Regions from separate parts of the Nocardiopsis sp. iso_237 genome, predicted to be linked through region 2. Evidence: predicted binding sites of a transcription regulator. Region 2 holds the regulator's gene; the other holds the start of a gene.
What was found. Region 2 encodes LexA, which represses DNA repair genes until DNA is damaged. Its sites were predicted from a motif close to TCGAACANNTGTTCGA; they were not measured.
Positions count from the first base shown of each region.

Region 1: recA (recombinase RecA) is a predicted target of LexA. The motif match lies at 2,263-2,278, and genes of this name have one in related genera.

Region 1 is NZ_CM149669.1:4,716,761-4,728,646, forward strand. Features, by position in the region: gene AC0VYM_RS21430 (regulatory protein RecX) at 446-1,039, opposite strand; gene recA (recombinase RecA) at 1,032-2,153, opposite strand; gene AC0VYM_RS21440 (DUF3046 domain-containing protein) at 2,335-2,529, opposite strand; gene AC0VYM_RS21445 (ATP-dependent helicase) at 2,651-7,213, shown strand; gene AC0VYM_RS21450 (GNAT family N-acetyltransferase) at 7,325-7,804, shown strand; gene AC0VYM_RS21455 (serine/threonine-protein kinase) at 7,875-9,524, shown strand; gene AC0VYM_RS21460 (ROK family transcriptional regulator) at 9,601-10,815, opposite strand; gene AC0VYM_RS21465 (extracellular solute-binding protein) at 11,075-11,886, shown strand, end outside.
Region 2 is NZ_CM149669.1:1,702,673-1,714,558, reverse strand. Features, by position in the region: gene AC0VYM_RS07795 (SPFH domain-containing protein) at 1-108, opposite strand, end outside; gene AC0VYM_RS07790 (SPFH domain-containing protein) at 109-1,866, opposite strand; gene AC0VYM_RS07785 (hypothetical protein) at 2,139-2,444, shown strand; gene AC0VYM_RS07780 (CBS domain-containing protein) at 2,441-2,869, opposite strand; gene AC0VYM_RS07775 (vitamin B12-dependent ribonucleotide reductase) at 2,977-5,727, opposite strand; gene nrdR (transcriptional regulator NrdR) at 5,856-6,338, opposite strand; gene lexA (transcriptional repressor LexA) at 7,027-7,680, shown strand; gene AC0VYM_RS07760 (alpha/beta hydrolase family protein) at 7,730-8,812, shown strand; gene AC0VYM_RS07755 (sugar O-acetyltransferase) at 8,900-9,451, opposite strand; gene AC0VYM_RS07750 (LysR family transcriptional regulator) at 9,540-10,469, shown strand; gene AC0VYM_RS07745 (hypothetical protein) at 10,600-11,268, opposite strand; gene AC0VYM_RS07740 (hypothetical protein) at 11,265-11,873, opposite strand.

The DNA.
Region 1 (11,886 bases), 3.0 Mb from region 2:
AATCCGCTCCGGACCAGGCCCCGGTCCTCCGGTGTCCCTCCACTCGCACCGCGCGGACCAGCGCGACCCGAGAGCGGACCCGGCACCGCGTGATCACCCGTCCGGCCGGATCTCACCCGGTCGCACGTACACGCGCATCGTCGAGGTGGTCCCGGACCGGCGCTCCCCGGCTCCGTGGTGTCCACGGGTGATCGGATCGGCTCCGAAGGCATGACTCAAGGCAGCCCGGCTCCTCGCCCCGAACAGCCCGTCCAGAACACACGCGGAGCCAACGACCTGGTCGAATCACGCCCGGAGTCACCCATCCGCGCAGGGGCGACATGACCGTCACGCGTGCTCCGGCACCGTGTTCACCGTTGGTCGAGGCGCGCGGGGAACACGAGGCTCCCGGCGCTCTGCTCGCCCCGCCACTCGGGCCGACCGTCCCGAACCGGGCGGCGGGAGGCTAGAAGTCGGGGTGGTCCAGGTCGGCCTCCAGGCCTTCCTGCTCCATCTCCTCGCGGACGATGCGGTAGGACAGGCCTCCCGGGTATCCCTTGCGGCCCAGGACGCCCAGGGCGCGGCGGATCCGGGCCTCCTTGTCCTTGCTGCGGCTTCCGCGCAGGCTCTTGCGGGCCAGGGCGCGGGCCGCCTCCTGCTCGTCCTCGTCGCTGACCTCGGAGACCGCCTCGCGGACGGTCTCCTCCTCCACGCCCCGGGTGCGCAGCTCCTGGGTCAGGGCGCGGCGGGACAGGTGTCTGCCGTGCTGCCGGGAGGAGACCCAGGCCTGGGCGAAGGCGGCGTCGTCGATCAGCCCGGCCTCGTCGAGGCCGTTGAGGACCTGCTCCACCACCTCGTCCGGGTACTCCCTGCGGTGCAGGGAGCGTTCCAGCTGGGCGCGGGTGCGCGGGGAGTGGGTGAGCATCCTCAGGACCAGGTTCCTGGCCTTGTTCTCGAGGTCCGCTCCGGGCTGCCCACCCGGAGCGGCCTCCTCGTCGGCGCTCACCGGATCGGCTTCGGCCGGTCCGGTGCGGTCAGGTGACCGGCGCCCCTCACGCATCCGGGGCGGCGGCCTTGGTGGTCTTGGCGGCGGCCCGCTTGGCGGGGGCCTTGGGCTCCTCGGCCTTGACCGGGTCGGCGGCCTTGGGCTCGGCGGGGCCGGAGGCGCTGTCGTCACCCTGACCGGGGATGCCCAGCTTCTCCTTGATCTTCTTCTCGATCTCCTTGGCCACGTCCACGTTCTCGCGCAGGAAGTTGCGGGCGTTCTCCTTGCCCTGCCCGAGCTGGGTGCCGTCGTAGGTGTACCAGGCGCCGGACTTGCGCACGATGGCGTGCTCCACGCCCAGGTCGATGAGGCTGCCCTCGCGGGAGACGCCGACACCGTAGAGGATGTCGAACTCGGCCTGCTTGAAGGGCGGCGCGACCTTGTTCTTGACGACCTTGACGCGGGTGCGGTTGCCGACCGCGTCGGTGCCGTCCTTGAGCGTCTCGATGCGGCGCACGTCCAGGCGGACCGAGGCGTAGAACTTCAGCGCCTTGCCACCGGTGGTGGTCTCCGGCGAGCCGAACATGACGCCGACCTTCTCGCGGAGCTGGTTGATGAAGATCGCGGTGGTGCCGGTGGAGTGCAGGGCACCGGCGATCTTGCGCAGCGCCTGGGACATGAGCCGGGCCTGGAGGCCGACGTGGCTGTCGCCCATCTCGCCCTCGATCTCGGCGCGGGGCACCAGGGCCGCCACGGAGTCGATCACGATGATCGAGACGGCGCCGGAGCGGATGAGCATGTCGACGATCTCCAGCGCCTGCTCACCGGTGTCCGGCTGGGAGAGGAGGAGGTTGTCGGTGTCGACGCCGATCTTCTTGGCGTACTCGGGGTCGAGCGCGTGCTCGGCGTCGACGAAGGCGGCGATGCCGCCCATCTTCTGGGCGCTGGCCACCGCGTGCAGGGCGACGGTGGTCTTACCGCTGGACTCGGGGCCGTAGACCTCGACGACCCGGCCCTTGGGCAGGCCGCCGATACCCAGGGCGACGTCCAGCGCGATGGCGCCGGTGGGGATCGCCTCGATCGGCGGACGGTCGTCGTCCCCCAAGCGCATGACGGAGCCCTTGCCGAACTGCCGCTCGATCTGCGCGAGCGCTGTTTCGAGAGCCTTGTCTCGGTCTCCAGATGCCACGGGATTCCCCTGTTGGGTTGATGCCTTTTTCTTCATGATGCGCATGACGCTACGCGGTCGGTACGACAATCGCGACGCTCGGCGTCCGCCCGTCGAGAACCCAGACTACCCGAACTCATGTTCGAAATCCGGCACGAACCCCTGGCGTCCGGGTTTTTACGCGGGCTTGGCGAAGGCCGGGTCAGCGGACGGAGGCGGGAAGGTCGAACGCGTCACACACGGCCCGCCACACCTCCTTGGCCGAGATCCCGTCGGCCAGCGCCTGGTTGACCGTGCGGGAACCGAGCTTCTCGATGACGTAGTCCTTGGCCAGGCTGTCCGCGTAGGCCTCGCCGAACTGGGCGTGCATGTTGTGCCAGAAAACAGTGAGTCTCATCGGCCCCAGTATGAGTGACCGGAGGGAGCCGCGGGGACTCGTCCACAGGACGGATTCCACCCGGTCCGCGCGCCCGGGTGTCCTCCGACGATCTGTCGGACCCCTTGGGCAGACTGGTGCGATGAGCGGAGCGACCGACCCCCTGGCACCCTTCGGAGCGGCGACCCGGGCCTGGTTCGAAGGGGCCTTCCCGAACGGTCCCACGGCCGCCCAGACCGAGGCCTGGCGGACGATCGCCTCCGGCCGGGACACGCTGGTGGTGGCGCCGACCGGGTCGGGCAAGACGCTGTCGGCCTTCCTGTGGTCCCTGGACCGGCTCACCCACGCCCCGGTGCCGACGGACCGGTCGAAGCGCTGCCGGGTCCTGTACGTGTCGCCCCTCAAGGCGCTGGCCGTGGACGTGGAGCGCAACCTCCGCCAGCCGCTGGCCGGAATCGCGGCCGCCGCCGAGCGCGGCGGGGAGGCCCTGTCCCCGGTCACCGTGGGGGTGCGCACCGGCGACACCCCCGCCCAGGAGCGGCGTCGGATGGCCACCCACCCGCCGGACGTCCTCATCACCACGCCCGAGTCCCTCTTCCTGGTCCTGACCTCCCGGGCCCGCGAGGGTCTGGCGGGGGTGGAGACCGTCATCGTGGACGAGGTGCACGCCCTGGCCGGGACCAAGCGCGGCGCCCACCTGGCACTGAGTCTGGAACGCCTGTCCGCCCTGCTGGACCGCCCGGCGCAGCGGATCGGCCTGTCCGCCACCGTGCGCCCGCGTGAGACCGTCGCCGCCTACCTGACCGGCACCGGCGGGGGTGCCGCCGAGGCGGGCGCCGTGATCGTGGCCCCGCCGGACACCCCGCGCATGGACCTTCGGGTGGAGGCGTCCGTCCCCGACCTCGACGAACCCGGGAGCCCGCCCGCCACCGCCGAGGGGCTTCCCCCGGACCCGCGCGCGGGCAACACCATGAGCCGCGGTTCGGTGTGGCCGCACATGGAGCGCCGGGTCCTGGACCTGGTCGAGGCCAACCGCTCCACCATCGTGTTCACCAACGGCCGCCGCACCGCCGAGAAGCTGTGCGCCCGGCTCAACGACCTCCACGCCGAACGCGTCGACGGCGGCCTGCCCGGCGAGGAGGTCGCCGCCCAGGTCACCGGCCAGTCCGAGCAGAGCCGGGGCGGCGCTCCGGTGATCGCGCGCGCCCACCACGGGTCCGTGTCCAAGGCCGAACGGGAGCTCATCGAGGACGACCTCAAGGCGGGGCGGCTGCGGTGCGTGGTGGCCACCTCCAGCCTCGAACTCGGGGTGGACATGGGCGCGGTGGACCTGGTGGTCCAGGTGGCCGCTCCCCCGTCGGTGGCCAGCGGCCTCCAGCGGGTCGGCCGCGCGGGGCACCAGGTGGGTGAGACCTCGCACGGGGTGTTCCTGCCGCAGTACCGGGGCGACCTGCTGGCGACCACCGTGGTGACCGAGCGCATGCGCGCGGGCGGGATCGAACGGCTGGAGATGCCCAGCGATCCCCTGGACGTGCTGTCACAGCAGGTCGTGGCGATGGTGGCGATGGACGAATGGACGGTGTCCGGGCTGGCGGCGCTGGTGCGCCGGGCGGCGCCCTTCGCCCGCCTGAGCAACGCGGTCCTGGAGTCGGTGCTGGACATGTTGTCGGGCCGCTACCCCTCGGACGAGTTCGCCGAGCTGCGACCGCGTCTGGTGTGGGACCGCGAGGAGGACGTGCTGCGGGCCCGGCCCGGCGCCCAGCGGCTGGCGGTGATCAGCGGCGGCACCATCCCGGACCGGGGCATGTACGGCGTGCACCTGGCCTCGGAGTCGTCGAGCAGGGCGCCGACCCGTGTCGGTGAGCTGGACGAGGAGATGGTGTACGAGTCGCGGGTGGGCGACGTGTTCGTGCTGGGTTCGACCTCGTGGCGGATCGAGGCGATCACCGCCGACCGCGTGATGGTCTCCCCCGCCCCTGGCAGGCCGGGCCGGATGCCGTTCTGGAAGGCGGACGCCCTGGGCCGTCCGGCGGAGCTGGGCCGGGCGGTGGGCGCGATGACCCGCGAGCTGGCCGACCGCGACCAGGTGGCCGGTCGTGAGCTGGCCTCGGACGCGGGGCTGGACGACTGGGCCGCGGACAACCTCGTGGAGTACGTGGCCGACCAGCGGGAGGCGACCGGGAGCGTGCCCGACGACCGCACGGTGGTGATCGAGCGCTTCCGTGACCAGGTGGGCGACTGGCGGGCGGTGGTGCACTCGCCGCTGGGGGCCCGGGTGCACGCCCCGTGGGCGCTGGCGATCGCCGGTCGGGCACGGGAGCGGTTCGGGACGGACGCGCAGGTGGTGCACGGTGACGACGGGATCGTGCTGCGGCTGCCGGACGTGGAGGCGGGCGGCCTCCTGCGTGCGGGAGAGCTGACCGACCTGGTGTCGTTGGACCCCGAGACCGTGGAGGCCGTGGTCACCGACGAGCTCACCGGGTCGGCGCTGTTCGCGTCCCGGTTCCGTGAGTGCGCGGCGCGGGCGCTGCTGTTGCCCCGCCAGCGCCCGGACCGGCGGATGCCGCTGTGGCAGCAGCGGTTGCGGGCCCAGCACCTGTTGTCGGTGGCGGGCCGGTACGGGTCGTTCCCGATCGTGTTGGAGACGGTGCGCGAGTGCCTGCGGGACGTGTTCGACGTGCCCGCGCTGGCCGAGGTGCTCACCGACGTGCGGGCGCGGCGGGTGCGGGTGGTGGAGGTGGAGACCCCGCAGGCCTCGCCGTTCGCCCGGTCGCTGCTGATGGAGTACACAGCGGCGTTCCTGTACGAGGGGGACGCCCCCGCCGCCGAGCTGCGCGCGCAGGCGCTCACCCTGGACCCGTCGCTGTTGGCGGACCTGTTGGGCAGCGCCGACCTGCGGGAGCTGCTGGACCCGGAGGTGGTGGAGCACACTGACGCCCTGTTGCAGCGGACCGCCGCCCCGGTGCGGGACCTGGAGGGCGCCGCCGACCTGCTGCGGGAGGTGGGTCCGCTGACCACCGCCGAGGCGGCCGAGCGGGGTGTGCGACGGGAGTGGCTGGCCGGGCTGGAGGGTTCGGGCCGCGTAGTCCGGATGCGGGTGGCCGGGGCCGAGCGGTGGTGCGCGGTGGAGGACACGGCCCGGCTGCGTGACGCCCTGGGCGCGGAGCCCCCGTCCGGTGTGCCGGAGGTGTTCCTGGAGCCGGTGGAGGAGCCGCTGGTCGACCTGGTGTCGCGGTACGCGCGCACGCACGCGCCGTTCACCTCGGCGGAGGCGGCCCGGCGGCTGGGACTGGGGCGTGACGCGGTGGAGGGTGCCCTGCGGGAGCTGGCGGGGCGCGGACGGGTGGTCAGGGGCGGGTTCCGGCCCGGCGGCAGCGGTACCGAGTGGTGCGACGACGACGTGCTGCGCCGTCTGCGGCGCGGCTCGGTCGCCCGGCTGCGCAGGGAGGTCGAGCCGGTCGAACCCCGGGCGCTGGCCCGGTTCGTGCCGCTGTGGCAGCGGGCCGTCCCGGACGCGCGGCTGCGCGGCCCCGACGCGGTGTTCGAGGCGGTGGAGTCGTTGCGCGGGACCGCTCTGGTCGCCTCCTCGTTGGAGTCGACGGTGCTGCCCGCCCGGGTGGAGGGCTACTCCCCCGTGTCCCTGGACGCGCTCACCCAGGCCGGTGAGGTCGTGTGGGCGGGGACCGGGGCCCTGCCGGGTGAGGACGGCTGGCTGGCGCTGGCCCCGGCGGACGAGGCTCCGCTGCTGTTGCCCGATCCGGTCCCGCCGGAGGAGGGTTCCCTGGCCGAGACCGTCCTGGGGGTGCTGCGGGAGGGCGGTGCCCTGTTCTTCCGGGACGTGTCCGACCGCGTCGCCCGCGCCCTGGGCGGGGCGGTGGTCTCCGACGCGGACCTGGTGGCGGCCGTGTGGCGGCTGGTGTGGGCGGGGTGCGTCACCAACGACACCCTGGCCCCGCTGCGCGCCGTGCTCGGGGCGGGGCCCGTCACGCGCCGGGGCTCGTCCCGCGCCCGGCGCCGCCCGGTGATGCCCACGCGGTCCGGTCCGCCCACGGCGGCGGGCCGCTGGTCGGCCCTGCCGGTGCCCGATCCGGACCCGACCCGGCGCACGCTGGCGCGGGTGGAGGCACGGCTCGAACGCGACGGGATCCTGCTCAAGGGGCAGCAGGGGCGGGGCATCTCGTCGGACGAGTACCGGGTGCTGCGGTCCATGGAGGAGTCGGGGCGGGTCCGCCGGGGCTACTTCGTGGAGGGGTTGGGCGGGGCGCAGTTCGCGCTGCCCGGGGCGGTGGACCGGCTGAGGGCGCTGTCCGGTGAGGAGCCCGGCGGCCCGACTCCGCCCGTGGTGCTGGCCGCCACGGATCCGGCCAACCCGTTCGGCGCGGCGCTGTCCTGGCCCGCGGGCGCGGCGGGCGTGGAGGCGTCCCACCGTCCGGGGCGGGTCGCGGGCGCGCTGGTGGTGCTGGACGGCGGGCGCCTGACCCTGTTCGTGGGCCGGGGAGGGCGGTCGGTGCTGACCTTCGGCTCCACCCCGGCGCTGCTGGAGCGGGCCGCGCGCGCGGTGGCCGGGCTGGTGGCCTCGGGCGAGGTGGAGTCGCTGACGGTGGAGCGCGCGGACGGCGCGGAGGTGTTCGGGACCCCCGTGGACACCGCGCTGGTCTCGGCCGGGTTCCACGTCACCCCGAAGGGGCTGCGCCTGCGCCGCTGAGCGCGGCGCGGCCGTGAAACCACTGGCCGAGCCGCGCCGTGGTGCGCGAGGATCACCTCGACCGCACGCACTCGTACACAGGAGGTGGCCTTGTCACTCGTGATCCGTCCCATGGAGCCGGAGGACGCCGACGCGCTGGTGGAGGTGTCCCTTGCCGCGGACACGCTCTTCGCCGAGGCCGGACTGGAACTCCCGCCGGACGACCCCCGGGAGATGCTCGACCACGTGGAGCGGGTCCTCGTGGCCGTCACGGACCGGGGCGTGTGCGGTCTGGCCGCCACGATCACCCTGGACGGCGCCGTCCACCTCGAACAGCTCGCCGTCCACCCGGAGCACGGGCGGCGCGGGATCGGCGGGGCGCTGCTGGAGGCCGTCAGCTCCCGCGCCGAGGAGGACGGGCACGACCGGGTCACCCTCACCACCTTCCGGGACCTTCCCTGGAACGGCCCCTGGTACGAGCGCCGGGGCTTCGAGGAGCTGCCGCGGGAACGGTGGGGTCACGAGCTGGAGCGGCAGTGGGAGGTCGAGGCGGAGGCGGGGATCCTCGTCCGGCCCAGGATCGCGATGGTGCGGCCGCTCGGGCGCGGTTGACGGTGGGCGGTCCGCCCCGAATCCCGGCCTTCGCTTTCGTCCCGCTTCGCGGTGTTGAGAGTATGGGGGTATGCACCCCACCGATCCCTCCGACCCCTCGGGCCCGACCGCCGACCTCAGCCAGGCCTCCCCGCGCGGGTCGGTCGGGCGTTACACGTTCCTCGGTGAACTGGGCAGCGGGGCCATGGGGACGGTGTGGCGGGCCCACGACACCGGGCTGAACCGGGAGGTCGCGGTCAAGGAGGTCCACCTCCCCCACGACATGCCGCCGCGTGAGCGCGAACGCGCCCGGGCCCGGATGGTGCGCGAGGCGCAGGCGGCGGCGCGGGTCTCCCACCCCTCGGTGGTGACCGTGCACGACGTCCTGGACGAGGGCGGCGTCACGTTCATCGTCATGGAGCTGCTGGACGGTGAGTCGCTGCGGGACCGGCTCCGGCGTACCGGGCCCCTGTCCGAAGCCGAGGTGGAGCGGATCGCACGTCCGCTGCTGGGCGCACTGTGGGCCGCCCACCGGGCCGGGGTGATCCACCGCGACGTCAAGCCCGCCAACATCATGCTGAGCGAGGACGGCGCCCGACCGGTCCTGACCGACTTCGGGATCGCCAACCTGCCCGACCACGAGGGCACCGCGCTCACCGGGACCGGGACCATCCTCGGCACGGCCGCCTACGCGGCTCCCGAGCGGTTGGAGGACGACGAGACGAGCGCGGTCTCGGACCTGTGGAGCCTGGGCGCCACCCTGTTCGCGGCGCTGGCCGGGGAGTCCCCGTTCAAGCGGGACACGCTCACAGGGACCCTCACGGCGGTGCTCACCCAGCCCGTCCCCCCGGTGCCCGCCCGTGGGCCGGTGGCCGCCGTGGTCGCCGGGCTGCTGGTGCGCGACCCCCGGCGGCGCCTGCTCCCGGAACGGGCGCTGGAACTGCTCGACTCACCCGTTCCCGCCGCCTCGGCGGCTCAGGCGTTCCCGGTACCGCCGCCCGCGGCTGCGGCGTCCCGGCCCCGGCGTTCCCGCGTCCCGCTGTGGATCGGCGCCGCCGCGCTCGCGGCCCTGCTGGTGGTGGGCGGGCTCACCCTCCCCGGCCTGCTGGCCGACGGGGACTGGAGCGAGGCGGAGGCCCAGCTCACCGAGGAGGGGCCGGTTCCGGAGCCGAGCGGTGCCCCCTCCGACTCCGAGGGATCGTCCGACGCCCTCCCCGAGACCCTCTCCGACGACGACGCGCCCGAGGGGCACGTCCGCCTGAGCGACGGCGTGGTGGGGCTGGTCATGCCGGAGGACTGGACGGTACGCGACGGGGACCTCCAGGGCGGCGGCGAGTCGGCCACCCGGCTGTCCTCGTACGACCTGGTCACCGGTGACGGGGACGGGTCCGTCACGGTCGTCGCCACCGAGTACGACTTCCTGGTCCGCGACGCCGAGGGCGCCATGGTGCGGATGGAGCAGCTGCTCCAGGAGGACGAGGAATTCAGCGACGTCCGGCAGCAGCGGCTGGAGACCGAGCAGCTGGAGGGCCGCCTCCAGAGCGCCGTCTACGAGGTGCTGTTCCGCCACGAGGAGCGCGAGTCCCCGGAGCGGTGGATGTTCACACGGGAGATCACCGACGAGGCCCGGGGGATCTCCTACCGGATCAGCTTCAACTTCCCGGCCGACCTCCGTGACGCGCACCAGGACGAGTTCCAGGCCGTCCTCGACTCCTTCGGCCCCGACACCGGCGGGGACTGACCCCGCCGTAAGGCCACGGCCGCGCGCCCCGGCGGGTGAGGGTGCCGGGGCGCGGAGGCGGTGGGGGACGGGGGTTTCAGACCGTGGAGGAGAAGACCTCGTCCCGGGCGCGTTCCAGGGCGTGCAGCAGGGCGCCCCGCACCACCGGACTGCCCTCGACGGTGCCCATGGCCACCTCGGTGACGTTGGGTGCTATCCGCGCTGTGGCCGCCTGGACCCGCTCCGCGAGCTTGGGGCCGCCCGCCTTGGCGACGTCGCCGCCCAGGACCACCAGACCCGGGTCGACGATGACGCTGACCGCCGCCACGCCCCGGGCGAGGCGGTCGGCGAAGGCGTCGAGGAAGGCGTCGCTCTCGGGGCTGTCACCGGCGGAGGCGGTGGCCACGACCTCGGTGACGTCGTCGCCGGGGATGCCGTGCTCGGCGGCGAGCTGGACCACCTGCTTGGCCTTGACCAACGCCTGGAAACCGTGCGGGAGGTCCCGGTTGCCCTCCTGCAGGTGGGAGTCGTAGCTCCCGGACAGGCCGACGTCGACCGGCATCGGGGCACCGGGCACCGGCAGGTAGCCGATCTCCCCCGCGCCGCCGGAGCGGCCCCGGAGGATACGGCCGTCGATCATCGTGGACATGCCGACGCCGCCCGCCGCGCTGAGCCAGATGAGCACGAACTCGTCCGCGCCCTCGGCCGCGCCCTCGGAGTACTCGGCCAGGGCGGCCAGGTTGACGTCGTTCTCCAGCATGACCGAGCGCTTGAGGTCGCTGCGCAGGGCCTCCAGGACGCCCTCGTGCCAGGACATGAGGTCGAAGGAGAACCGGATGTCACCGGTGCGCGGATCGACCACCCCGGGGGTGCCGATCACGCAGGCGCGGACCTTGTCCAGCGGGACCTCGGCGGTCTCGGCCAGGCGCATCACGGCGGTGTGCACCAGGGCGACGGGGTCGTCGGAGGCGCTGGGGTCGACCGTCACCTCGCTGATGACCCGGCCGGTGATGTCCGCGATGGTGGCCGTGACCCGCCCCGCGCTGACGTCGAGCGCGGCCACGTAGGCGCTCTCCGGGACGACCGCGTAGAGGGCCGCGTTGGGTCCCCTGCCCCCCGCCTGGCTGCCGACGACCCGGACGAGGTCGCGTTCCTCCAGACGGGAGAGGAGCTGGGACGCCGTCACCTTGGACAGGCCCGTCCTCGTGCCGAGTTGGGTCCTGGTGAGCGGACCGCCGGACAAGAGGAGTTCCAGTGCCGCGCGATCGTTGAGCTGGCGCAGCAGCCGGGGAGTCCCCGGACGTTGAGACATAACCGTGACACCTCACCCTGTTTTTATTAGGAAAGTTTCCTGTTAATTTAGCTGACAACCTCACAGGAGGTCACGTCCCGGCAGGTCCGAGGCTGTATTCGGGCCACCGGTACCCGCGCCGGCGGGGCGGTCACAACCAGTGCTGTCCCAGCACACCCCCATAAGAGACGTCGAGGCGCCCGGGTCCGTTCATGATCCCAGGTCGTTTCGAGCACAGGCGCCGAGCCCCGGCGTGACGTGCGAAGGGAGATACGTTCACATGAGGTTCCCCAAGATCGCTCTGGCCTCGGCCGTGGTGATGCTCGCGGCCGCCTGCGGCGGTGGCGACGACAGTTCTTCCGGCGAGACTCCTGATTCCCTGACCGTGTGGGTCATGGGCACCTCCCAGGACAACCTGGTCGCGTACTTCGACGACGCGGAGAGCCGCTTCCAGGAGCAGTACCCGGACACCGCCGTCAACGTCGAGTTCATCCCGTGGGGCGACGCCCAGGAGTCGATCACCAACGCCATCGCGGGCGGTGACGCTCCCGACGTCCTGGAGGTCGGCAACGACCAGGTCTCCAGCTGGGCGTCCCAGGGCGCGCTGCTCGACATCGGTGACCACGTCAGCGAGTGGGCCCCCGCCGCCGACATGGACCAGGAGGCCCTGGAGTACGGCACCTACAACGGCGTCCAGTACGGCGTCCCGTGGTTCTCCGGCGTGCGCACCCTCTACTACCGCGCCGACTGGCTCCAGGAGATCGGCCACGAGCCGCCCGCGACCTGGGACGAGCTGATCGAGGTCTCCGAGGCGATCGAGGAGGAGTACGGCGTCCCCGGTTTCGCCGCGCCCACCGACTTCACCAACGGTATCGCCAGCTTCATCTGGGGCAACGGCAGCGAGATCGCCGTCCAGGACGGCGAGGAGTGGACCGGTCGGCTCACCGACCCCGAGACCGTCGAGGCCGTCGAGTTCTACGCCGGACTCACCGAGGACGGCGTCTCCCCGCAGAGCTACGTCGGTGAGACCGAGCTGGTCGCGCTGGCCGACATCGCCAACAGCCAGCTCGGCATGTACATCGACGGCAACTG
Region 2 (11,886 bases):
GACGATGGCGCCCTGGTCACCGCCGCGCAGCAGACCCGCGAGGTCGCTCCACGAGGCCAGGGACTCCTTGATGTTGGAGCCGCCGCCCGGGTTGAAGGGCTCACTCATCTACTGACCTCCCGGGTGCTGACCCTCGGAACCGCCCTGCGACCACGGGGGCAGCGGCGGGTCCTGCGGGTTCTGGAACGGTGCCGCGGAGGGCTCGGGCCCGTCGGCGGCGGACTCGGAGATGCGCTCGTCGATGGCGCCGTCGCTCACCGACTGGCGGATCTCCTCCACCAGGTCCTCTCCGGGGTCCTCGGCCGAGGGGCGGCGGCGCTCGTCCGCCTCGTCCTCGACGATGGCGCTGATCTCCTGCTGGCGCTCGGTGATGCGGGCGTTGATGGCGCCCAGACGCTCACGGATCGCGGCCATGTCCTCGTCGGAGAACAGGGCGGCGTCGGTCTGCCCGATGATCTCCTGGGCGATCCGCAGGTAGTCGACGCTGGCGCCGTCACCGGAACCGATCCGCAGCACCTGCGGGAGGCTGTCCGCGACCGACTCCAGCTTGTCCAGGAGGTTCTCCCGGAAGCGGTAGTTGAGGATCTCGGGGGCCTCGGCGGCGCTGACCGCGCGGATGTCCAGTGCCTGGGCCTGAAGGAGCGCGGCGTTGGCGTTGGCCTCGGACTCGGCCTCCACGAAGCGCTGCCGGGCCGTGGCGCGGGCCCGGTTGGTCTCGCGCTCCAGGGCGGTGTCCATCTGCGCCTGGTACTGGGCGATGTCGGCCTGGATCGCGGAGAGCGTCTCGTTGAGGGTGGCGAGCTCCTTGTTCAGGTCACCCTCGTTCTGCTCCTTGCGCAGCTGGAGCTCGTACTCGAAGGTGTAGGCGTCCTTGGCCACCCGGACCATCTCGGGCGCCGCCAGGTCCATCCGGTACTCCTGGCTGGAGGGCTCGGCATGGGTGATGTTGGCGCTCGTCAGAACCACGATTCCGCCGAACTGGCGGTTGAGGGCGTCCAGCAGGGCCTGGGTGCTCTCCCCGACCATGTCGTAGATCGCCGAGGCCTCCTGCTCGTAGATGAGGCTGCGGGTGGTCTCACTGATGGCGTTGTTGAGCTTCTCCTGGAAGCCGGGGACGCCACCCAGGGTGTAGACGAAGTCGGTGGCGTTCTCGATCTTGAACTGCACGAACAGGTCGACCGAGGCCTGGACGCCGCTCTTGGTGGGTGCCGAGCGGATCGGGGCGTTGAACGGGTACTCGCGTGTGGTGTTGACGATGTAGGAGACGCGCTTCCAGGGGTTGAACAGGGTGACCCTGCCCGGCTGGTAGAGGTTCTCCATCTTGCCGAAGCGGGTCACGATGGCCTGGCAGCCCTCGGGAACCATGACCATGCCCTGGCGCCACCACATGAAGCCGGTGACGGCCGCGGTGATGATCCAGTAGTGGACGCCGAAGAAGGGGTTGAGCAGGGGGTTGGCACCGGTGACCGCGGCCGTGGCGGCGGCGGTCGAGAACCCGATGACACCGATGACGACCAGGGCGATCGCGGGGAGCATCGTGACGAAGGTGCGTCCCCGGGGGATCACCATCGGGCAGATGACGTGGACGGGACCGCCCTGGCCGCGCTCGTAGTAACTGCGGTTGAGGGCCTCGCCCGCGTTGCTGAGCGAGGTGGTCTTCTGCTCGATCCGGGTGTCGACGGAGGCGCCCTGCTCACGTGCCGCGACGAAGTCCCGGGGATCGAGGCCGCCCTCCGAACTCTGACCGGACCGCTGACCGGTCACCTGGCCCGCGGCCTGTTGGACTGCGTCGGTCACGGCCTGACGCGGGTCGCCCCCCTGGGCGACCGCGCCAGCCGCGCCGCGCACCGTTTGCGCGAACGACATAGGCATGCACTTCCTTGTGGCGGAACGTCGGGAACTATCGGCTTCGACGTCGCGTACCGCGATCTGGTTCCAGGTCGGAGCGGGTTCATCGCGGGACAAACCGGTAGTGGTCAGCCCCTAGCTTGGCACGACGGCCAGCCGAAACCCATGGGTCGTGTCCCGAGCGTGACGCGGTGTCAGCCGCACGGTGACCCTCGCGCGCCGCATGGCGCACCTCCGTGGGCTGGGACTAGCCTCGTCATGACCGAAACACCCGGAACGGGGAGCCCTCCATGCCCGCAGTACCCAGTGCCGTCCTGACCACCGCCGGGCTGATCGGCGGCTACTCCGTGGCGCGCGCCACCGGAAACCGGCCCCTCGGCGGCGCGGTCCTGGCCGGGTTCGGCGCCGCGGCCTTCGAGACCACGCGCCGCAGCTCCGGCCTGGGCACCGCCATCGCGCTGACCGGCGTGTACGTGGCCGCCTTCGGCCTCTCGCACCCGCTGGCCAGGAAGGTCGGTTCGTGGCCCGCCGTCCTGGGGGTGACCGCGGCGACCGCCGCTGTCGCCGTGGCCTCCGGCGACCGTTCGGAGGCCTAGCGGCCGTGGATGTAGGCCTCCAGCTGGGCGCGGTCGTCCTCCAGCACCCGGAGGCGGCTCTTGACCAGGTCACCGATACTGACGATCCCGGCCAGCCGTCCCTGCGAGGTCACCGGGACGTGCCGGAACCGGCGCACGGTCATGCGTTCGCTGACCTCCTCGACGGTGTCCTCGGGGGTGCAGGTGACCACGTCGGCGGTCATGATGTCGGAGACGGGGGCGGACAGGACCTCGGGGCCCCGGCGCTCCAGGTGACGGACGACGTCGCGCTCGGAGACGATCCCGACGAAGGTTTCGCCCTCCGCGACGACGACGGCACCGATGTTGTGCCGGGCGAGTTCGGTGAGCAGCCGGGCGACGGTCTCCTCGGGGGCGACGCTCACCACCTCCGGGCCCTTCGCCCGCAGGATCGCGGCTATCAGCATGGGAACCACCTTCCGCCGGGGTTCCAAGGGTTACCCGCTCGCCTCCCCCGCCAACCACAGGTGTGGACCACGCCCCGGGACCGGCGTCCCGGGGCGGTGCGCCCGGTTCAGCTGCAGCCGCTTGTGGCGCCGCAGCCCTCGCAGGCGTAGCAGCTGCCGGACGGGCGCATCCTGGTCCCGCAGGTGGTGCACAGGGGCGCGTCGGCCATGAACCCCTCCGAGAAGTTCTCGCTGGGGTGGCCCTCCCGCGCGGCCGGTGCCTCGGTCGGGGCCGCCGACTGCGCGTACGACTCCACCTGGACGGCCGCCTGGACCGGGTCCTCGCCGTGGACCCGGGCCTCACGCTCCGAGGCGGAGAGCACTCCCAGGGCGGCCCGCTCCTCGTAGGGCAGGTGGTCCAGGGCGAGGCGGCGGAAGATGTAGTCCACCACCGACTGCGCCATACGGATGTCCGGATCGTCCGTCATGCCCGCCGGGTCGAACCGCATGTTGGTGAACTTCTCGACGTAGGTCTCCAGCGGAACCCCGTACTGGAGGGCGATGGAGACCGCGATGGAGAAGGCGTCCATCACCCCGGCCAGGGTGGAGCCCTGCTTGCCGAGCTTGAGGAACACCTCCCCGAGCCCGCTGTCGGGGTAGGAGCCCGCGGTGATGTAGCCCTCGGCCCCGCCCACCGAGAACGAGGTGGTCTCGCTCGGCCGCTTCTTGGGCAGGCGCCGCCGCACGGGCTTCGGCGCCTCCACGGTCTCCCCGGCCGCCCCCGAGGTGGACAGGGGCTGGCCCACCTTGCAGTTGTCCCGGTAGACGGCCAGGGCCTTGAGCCCGAGGCGCCAGCCCTCGTAGTAGATCTCCTCGAAGTCGGTGACCGTCGCCGCCTCCGGCACGTTCACCGTCTTGGAGATCGCCCCCGACAGGAACGGCTGGGTGGCCGCCATCATGCGCACGTGCCCCATGGGCTGGATGTACCGGCGCCCCATGGCGCAGTCGAACACCTCGTAGTGCTCCCGGCGCAGCCCGGGGGCGTCCACCACGTGCCCGTGCTCGGCCACGTGGTCGACGATCGGCTCGATCTGCTCGTCCTGGTACCCCAGGTTTCGCAGCGCCCGGGGGATGGCCTGGTTGACGATCCGCATGGACCCGCCGCCGACCAGTTTCTTGTACTTGACCAGCGAGAAGTCCGGCTCGATCCCGGTCGTGTCACAGTCCATCATGAACCCGATGGTCCCGGTGGGGGCCAGGAGGCTGGCCTGGGCGTTGCGCCAGCCGTGGCGTCCACCGGTCTCCAGGCAGCGGGCCCACTCCTGGGTGGCGGCCGCGTGGACGGGCTCCTCCAGGGTCCCGACGGTGCGCAGGTCGTCGTTGGCGGCCGAGTGCTTGCGCATCACGCGTTCGTGCGCCTTCTCGTTGCGCGCGTATCCCTCGTAGGGTCCGACCACACCGGCCAGTTCGGCGCTGCGGCGGTAGGCGGCGGCGGTCATCAACGAGGTGATCGAGGCGGCCACGGCCCGCCCGCCCTCGGAGTCGTAGGCGTGGCCGGTGGCCATGAGCAGGGCGCCCAGGTTGGCGTAGCCGATCCCCAGCTGCCGGTAGGCGCGGGTGGTCTCACCGATCCACTCCGTGGGGAAGTCCGCGAAGGTGATGGAGACGTCCATCGCCGTGATCACCAGTTCGACGAGGCTGGTGAACCCCTCGACGTCGAACGTGTCGTCCTCGCGCAGGAACTTGAGCAGGTTGACCGAGGCCAGGTTGCAGGACGAGTCGTCCAGACTGAGGTACTCACTGCACGGGTTGCTCGCGCTGATGCGGCCGCTCTCGGGGTTGGTGTGCCAGTCCTGGATGGTGCCGTCGTACTGGATGCCCGGGTCGGCGCACTCCCACGCGGCGCGGGCCATCCGGTGGAAGAGCTCCTTCGCGTCGACCGTGGCGACGACGTCACCCGTGGTGCGGGAGGTCAGGCCGAACTCGGAGCCGGTCTCCACGGCGCGCATGAACGCGTCGGACACGCGGACGGAGTTGTTGGCGTTCTGGTACTGGACGCTGAACATGTCGTCGCCGCCCAGGTCCACGTCGAAGCCCGCGTCGCGCAGGGCGCGGATCTTGTGCTCCTCACGGGACTTGGTCTCGACGAACTCCTCGATGTCGGGGTGGTCCACGTCGAGCACCACCATCTTGGCGGCCCGGCGGGTGGCACCGCCGGACTTGATGGTCCCGGCGGAGGCGTCCGCCCCCCGCATGAAGGAGACCGGGCCCGAGGCCGAGCCCCCGGAGGACAGCAGCTCCTTGCTGGAGCGGATGCGCGACAGGTTCACCCCCGCGCCGGAGCCGCCCTTGAAGATCAGCCCCTCCTCCTTGTACCAGTCCAGGATCGACTCCATCGTGTCGTCCACGGACAGGATGAAGCACGCGGAGACCTGGGCCTTCGAGGAGGTGCCGACGTTGAACCAGACCGGCGAGTTGAAGCTGAACAGCTGGTGGGCCAGGGCGTACTTGAGTTCGTGGTCGAAGACCTCGGCGTCCTGGTCGGAGGCGAAGTAGCCGTGCTCGCGGCCGGTGCTCGCGTAGACGCCGACGACGCGGTCGATGAGCTGCTTGAGGCTCCACTCGCGCTCCGGCGTGCCCACGGCACCGCGGAAGTACCTGCTCGCCACGATCTGGGTGGCGTTCACCGACCAGGAGGAGGGGAACTCGACGCCGCGCTGCTCGAAGTTGACGGTGCCGTCGCGCCAGTTGGTCATGACGACGTCGCGGAGTTCCCATTCGAGGGTGTCGTAGGGATGGACGCCCTCGGTGGTGTTGACCCGGGCGAAGCTCAGGCCCTTGCCCCCGCGCTGGGCCGTACCGCTCGTCTTTCGCGCCATGGCAGTGTCTCCCCCGAAGGTCATGCGCGGACCCGGCGGTGACCGCGCGGACGTTCATGTGTGTTCGGGGTGGTGCGGAGTACGGTGTCCGCCGTGCTTCCGCCCACCTCGCGGTGGCGTACCGGGTCCTACCCGGTGGTGTCGACCGCGGGCTCCGTCTGGCCCTCGCGGTCCTCCCGCAGGCTGGCGATCTCGGCCTCGAAGTCGGCGAGGCTCTCGAACCCGCGGTAGACGCTGGCGAAGTGCAGGTAGGCGACCTCGTCCAGGTCGCGCATGGGGCCCAGGATGGCCAGGCCGATCTCGTGGGCGGGCACCTCGGCCACGCCGCGGCCCCGGATCTCCTCCTCGACCTGCTGGCCGAGCTTGGCGAGGGCGTCCTCGGAGACGGGACGGCCCTGGCAGGCGCGGCGCACCCCGGCGATGATCTTGGTGCGGCTGAAGGGTTCGGTGACCCCGGACCGCTTGGCGACCATCAGCAGGACGGTCTCCTGCGTGGTGAAGCGGCGTTCACAGACGGGGCAGGTCCGGCGGCGCCGGATGGCCGCGCCGTCGTCGGTGGACCTGCTGTCGATCACCCTGGTGTCCGGATGACGGCAGAACGGACAGTGCATCCCGGTTCACCTGGCTTTCCTGTACCCGACCAACAACCCTAGGAGTCTACTTAACCACAACTTATTGACTACGGCCCCCGTGTCAACACCAGATGTTGTGGTCGAACCTAGGCGCTGGGGCGGACGCCCGCAACCCTGCCCACGGCGTGTCCCCAATCCGGGAACCGGGGCGGCCGAGGAACGGGGTTCGAGGAGGTGGAAACGGGGGGTGCGGCCGAGGAAGCCGAATCCCAGGATAAGGGGGCGCGGACGCGCGGCCCGACGCCCGCCACACCGAACCGCCGACCGAATTCCGCTCCCTCCCGAGGCCACGGAGTGGCGGCGGGGCACGGCGAGACGAACCCCATACCGGATCGCGCATTCCACGGACAACGGCCGCGGCGCGCGTGTACACACATAAGTGCGACCACCGGAAATCGGCTCCCGAAAACACAAAGGGAAATCCCTCCGCGATCCCGCCCACAGGCTCTCGAACGCTTGTTTGATATCACCGTGTGCAACGACTAAAGTTGACCTTGATTTCACACCGGCTTCGCCGTCCGGTCCGCGTGGCCGGTGACCGGCCACACACGCAGGCCCTGACCGAACCGAACACCGAGGAGGCCCGGCCGTGCCGGAGGAGAACCCCGGAGCCGTCGGCTCCGGACCCACCACCGTTCTTTCGCCCGTCGGCGATCCGGGCGCGTCCGTGCCCGACACCCCCAAACTCACCGCACGCCAGCAGAGTGTCCTCAACTGCATCCAGAGGTACGTCCGGGAACGGGGTTACCCGCCGTCCATCCGGGAGATCGGTGACACGGTCGGCCTGTCCAGCCCCTCCAGCGTGGCGCACCAGCTGAAGGTGCTCCAGCGCAAGGGGTACCTGCACCGGGACCAGAACCGGCCGCGCGCCGTGGAGCTGCGCACCCCCGGCCGGGAGGCCTCCCAGACCCTCACCCAGGAGGAGCTCACCGCCGACTCCACCCGGGCCGCCTCGGTCCCGCTGGTCGGCCGGATCGCGGCCGGTGGCCCGATCCTCGCCGAGGAGGCCGTGGAGGACGTCCTGGCACTGCCGCGCCAGCTGGTCGGTGAGGGCCGTCTGTTCATGCTCACCGTGGTGGGCGACTCCATGATCGACGCCGCGATCACCGACGGCGACCTGGTGGTGGTCCGTCAGCAGCAGACCGCCGAGAACGGTGACATCGTCGCGGCGATGCTGGACGACGAGGCGACCGTCAAGGTGCTGCGCCGCGAGCCGGACGGCCACGTGTGGCTGATGCCGCGCAACGACGCCTACGAGCCGATCCAGGGCGACGAGGCCACCATCCTCGGCAAGGTCGTCACGGTCATGCGCAGGGTCTGAGCGCGGATCCCCGAGCCGGGGGCGGTGGGCGGGCCGATACGCTGAGGGCGTGTCGACACCTGTCTCCGCCCCCGTGTCCCCTGCCCCGACCCGCACCCTCCTGGCCGCGATCCTGGCCGCCGGGACCCTGCTGGTCTCCGCCTGCGCGCCCAGCGACGGCGACGGGCCCGCCCTGCCCGGCTCCCCCGGGCAGGAGCGCGAGGTCTCCTTCGAGGGCGGCGGCTTCACGGTGCCCGGCACCTTCACCGCCCCCGCGAACGACGGGGGCACCGTCCCCGGGGTGCTCATCATCTCCGGTAGCGGCCCCACCGACCGGGACGGCAACGGCTACGGACGCCCCGAGGCCAACACCAACCTGAACCTCGCCCGCGTGCTGACCGGAGCCGGTGCGGCGTCCCTGCGCTACGACAAGTTCGGCAGCGCCGACCCTGCCGACCTGACCGAGGCCGAGGAGGAGGCCTTCGACCGACCGGTCGACCCCCTGGTCTTCGAGCAGCAGATGGCCGCCGCCTACGCGGAGCTGGTCGCCCAGCCCGAGGTGGACCCCGAACGCACCGTCATCCTCGGTCACAGCGAGGGCGCCCTGTACGCTCTGCGCGCCCATGAGGTCCTCGACGCCGAACCGGCGCTGGTGCTGGCCGCTCCTCCCGGCACCCGGATGCTCGACCTCATCGACCGCCAGGTGTCCGAGCAGGTCCGCACCGCCGAGGCCCAGGGCGGTGTCGGTGAGGTGACCGCCGCGAAGATGCTCTCCGACCTGCGGGCGGGGCGGGCCGCGGTGCGCTCGGGATCGGAGATGCCCGAGACCGACGCCACCGGGCTGTTCGACGCGAACGGCGCCGACTACCTCGCCTGGATCGACTCCTTCGACCCGGTCGAGCTGGCCGAGGAGCTGCCCGGGGACACACCGGTGCTGGTCCTGTGGGGCGACCGGGACGCCCAGGTCAACGAGGAGGAGATCGACCGGCTCATGACCGGTCTGGACGGCGCCCAGCGGGTCGACCTGGCCGGGGTCGACCACATCCTGCGCGAGTACGACGACACCCCGGGGGCCGCGGCCCTCGACGCGGACCGCGCGTTCTCCCCCGACGTCACCCCTGCGCTGGAGCGGTTCCTCGACGGCCTCTGGTAGCGGAGCCCGGCTACGGCCCCCCGGGGAACGGCCACCGCCCGCCCCGGCGAGTCACCGGGACGGGCCCCGGCCAGCGACCCGACCGACTCAGTCGATCGTCCTGACCACCCGTGCGGGGACCCCCGCGACCAGGGTGCGGGCGGGTACGTCACGGGTGACCACGGCGCCGGCGGCGACCACCGAGCCGTGACCGACGGTCACTCCCTCCATGATCTGGGCGGACGCCCCGATCCAGACGTCGTCCTCGATGACGATCGGGGCGTTGGAGATGTACTCGCGGCGCTCCGCGAGGGACAGCGGGTGCCCTCCGGTGATGAGGCTGACCTTCGGGGCGATCATGACGCGGTCCCCGATGCGGATCCCGCCCCTGTCCATGAACGTGCACCCCTGGTTGACGAAGACGTTCTCCCCGAACGTCGTGTTCAGCCCGTACTCGGTGAAGAAGGGCGGATAGACGGTCACCGAGTCCGGCAGCGGGCCACCGAACACAACCGAGAGTAGTTCCGCACGGCCTTCGCCGTCGCTGAAGGGCAGCACGTTGAGACGGGAGGTCGCGTCGGTCACCTCCGCGACGCGCTCCGCGAAGCGCGCGAACTCGGGTGTCCGGACATACAGGACCTGGTCTGATGGAGTGGGCATACGGCGATCCCAGCACCCGGAGCGGGCACGGTCAAACAACTCACGACCGGCCTGACACAACCGATGGTTGTGAACGTAGGCTGAAGCCGTGGATGTCGAAGCGCTGCGCACGTTCGTGTCCGTCGCGGAGGTCGGCCAGTTCCAGGCGGCGGCGGGCGAGCTCGGGATCAGCCAGCAGGCGGTCTCCAAACGGATCGCGTCCCTGGAGGGGCGCCTCGGGGTCTCGCTGCTGGTCCGAACTCCCCGGGGGTCCCGGCTGAGCCTGGACGGGCAGGTCCTCCTGCCGCACGCCAGGAAGGTCCTGGCCGCCGTCGCGCAGGCCGAGCGGGCCGTCCGCCCCGGTGTCCGGCCCCTGCGCGTCGACGTCCTCAACCGGCGCATCGCTCCGGCCCAGGCCGTCTACCGGTTCTACCGGTCCCGCCCCGGGATGAGCCTGGACACGGTCACCCTGGGCGACGAGAACGCGGCCCAGGCCACGCGGGCCGTGCTCGATGGCACCGTCGACGCGTCCTTCCGTGCCCTGTCGACGGACCGGGTTCCGGCCGGGATCAGCGCCGAACGCCTCCTGGACGCGCCTCTGGAGCTTCTGGTCGGGCCCGGCCACCCGTTGGCGAACGCGGCCCGGGCCCGGCCCTCGGACCTGGTCGGCCACCGTGTCTGGATCCCCGGGATCAGCCCGGGTACGGAGTGGGCGGAGTTCTACCGGTCCCTGTCCGAGGCCTTCGGTCTGAGCATCGACGCGCTCGGCCCCCACTTCGGTGACGAGGCCCTGATGGACGCGCTGGCCGAATCGGACTCGCTGGCCACCCTCGTGGGCGGCGGGGACCGGTACCTGTGGCCCCGGGGCCACGACCTGCGACGCGTCCCGCTGCACGGGCCGACCCCGGTCTACCCGCACATGCTGCTCTTCCGGACCGGGGACCGGCACCCGGTGCTGACCGCGTTACGCGACCACCTGCGCATCTCCGGGCCACGGACCCCTGACGACGCGTGGTTGCCGGACTGGGTGGACCGCTGACCACGCGCCGCGACGGCGCGCACAGCCGGGCGGCCGTGTTCCCGGAGCATTCAGCGTTCGCGTCGCCAGGCTGCCTCGCGCATCGCTGGCGGCTCCGCCGTCACCGGCGAGAGCGCCCGCGGAACACGTCCTAGTCGGCCTCGGGGTCGGGCAGCTGCTCGACGACGGCGCGGGCGAGGAGTTCGGCGTCCTCGGCCGCGTCCGCGCCCTCCACGGACCCGACCGCGTCGTAGTCGGTGGCGGCGGTGTAGCAGGACTCCACGTACAGGTTGGAGACCCGCACGCCCACGCAGCCCACCTGGAACGCGCCCTCCTCGACCCAGGTGAGGGCCTCGTCCCCCAGGCCGTCCACCGGCTGGGCGTCGTTCGCGCCCGCCGTGGAGCGCAGGGTGTCGGCGGCGGTCTCCGGACCGCCCTCGACCGGGGCGGCGACCAGGACGAGGGTGGCGGCGGAGGGCACGGACTCGCCCGCCCCCTCGGGGGTGGCCCAGCGGCACTGCCACCCCGTCCCGAAGGCGTCCTGCACGGTACCGACGGTCTCCTCGATCTCGCTCTCGTACCCGGGAACGAGCTCTTCGAGGGCCTCGGTCTCACCGATCCCGCACTCGGGCGCGGCCTCGAACGCGCCCTGTTCCACGCCGTTGCCCAGCAGGTACCAGGCGAGCCAGCCGGCGAGGGCGAGCACGGCCACGATCAGGACGACGAGCAGGGTCACGGCCAGGCCCCGGCTCTGCGGCGGTGCGGCACCGGGGTCCTCGGGCTGGCCGAAGGGCTGGGGTCCGGGATACGGGCCGGTCACAGGGCCTCCCCCAGCTGACCGGCGAAGGCCACGACGGTCTCCTCCGCGCGGTCGAAGGACACGGGGTCGTCGGCGTCCACCGCGCTGTAGGAGACGCGGACCAGCAGGTTGTCACTGTGGAAGGCGAGTTCGGCGGTGCCGGGGACCTGGCCGCGCCAGACCTCGGCCTCGGTTCCGGACCCCAGGACCACGGTGTCGCCGCGTGGCGGGACCAGGGCGGCCTGGGCCAGGGCGGCGGACTCGTCTCCGGTCACGGTCGGCTCGGCGGAGGCGTCGGTGAAGCGCGCGGACAGGTCCACCCGCAGGACCCCCTGCTCGTCGCCGCCGAGCCCGGCCGTGGTCCACACGCACGCGGTGCCGTCCCCGCCCGCCAGGGGCCCGCCGCCGTCCGACTCCAGGACCGCCCCGGGCAGCGCCTGGGCGATCGCGTCCTCGGGAACCACGCCGCACGGGGGCGCCGCGGCGTACGCGTCACCGCCCCTGGGTTGGTCGGGGTCGCCCCCGGCCAGCCAGAGACCGCCACCGACGGCGGCGGCGGAGACCACCACCGTGCCCGCCACCACGATCGCCGCCCGCACCCACGGTCGGGGTCCAGCACCCGTCACAGAGCCCACCCGG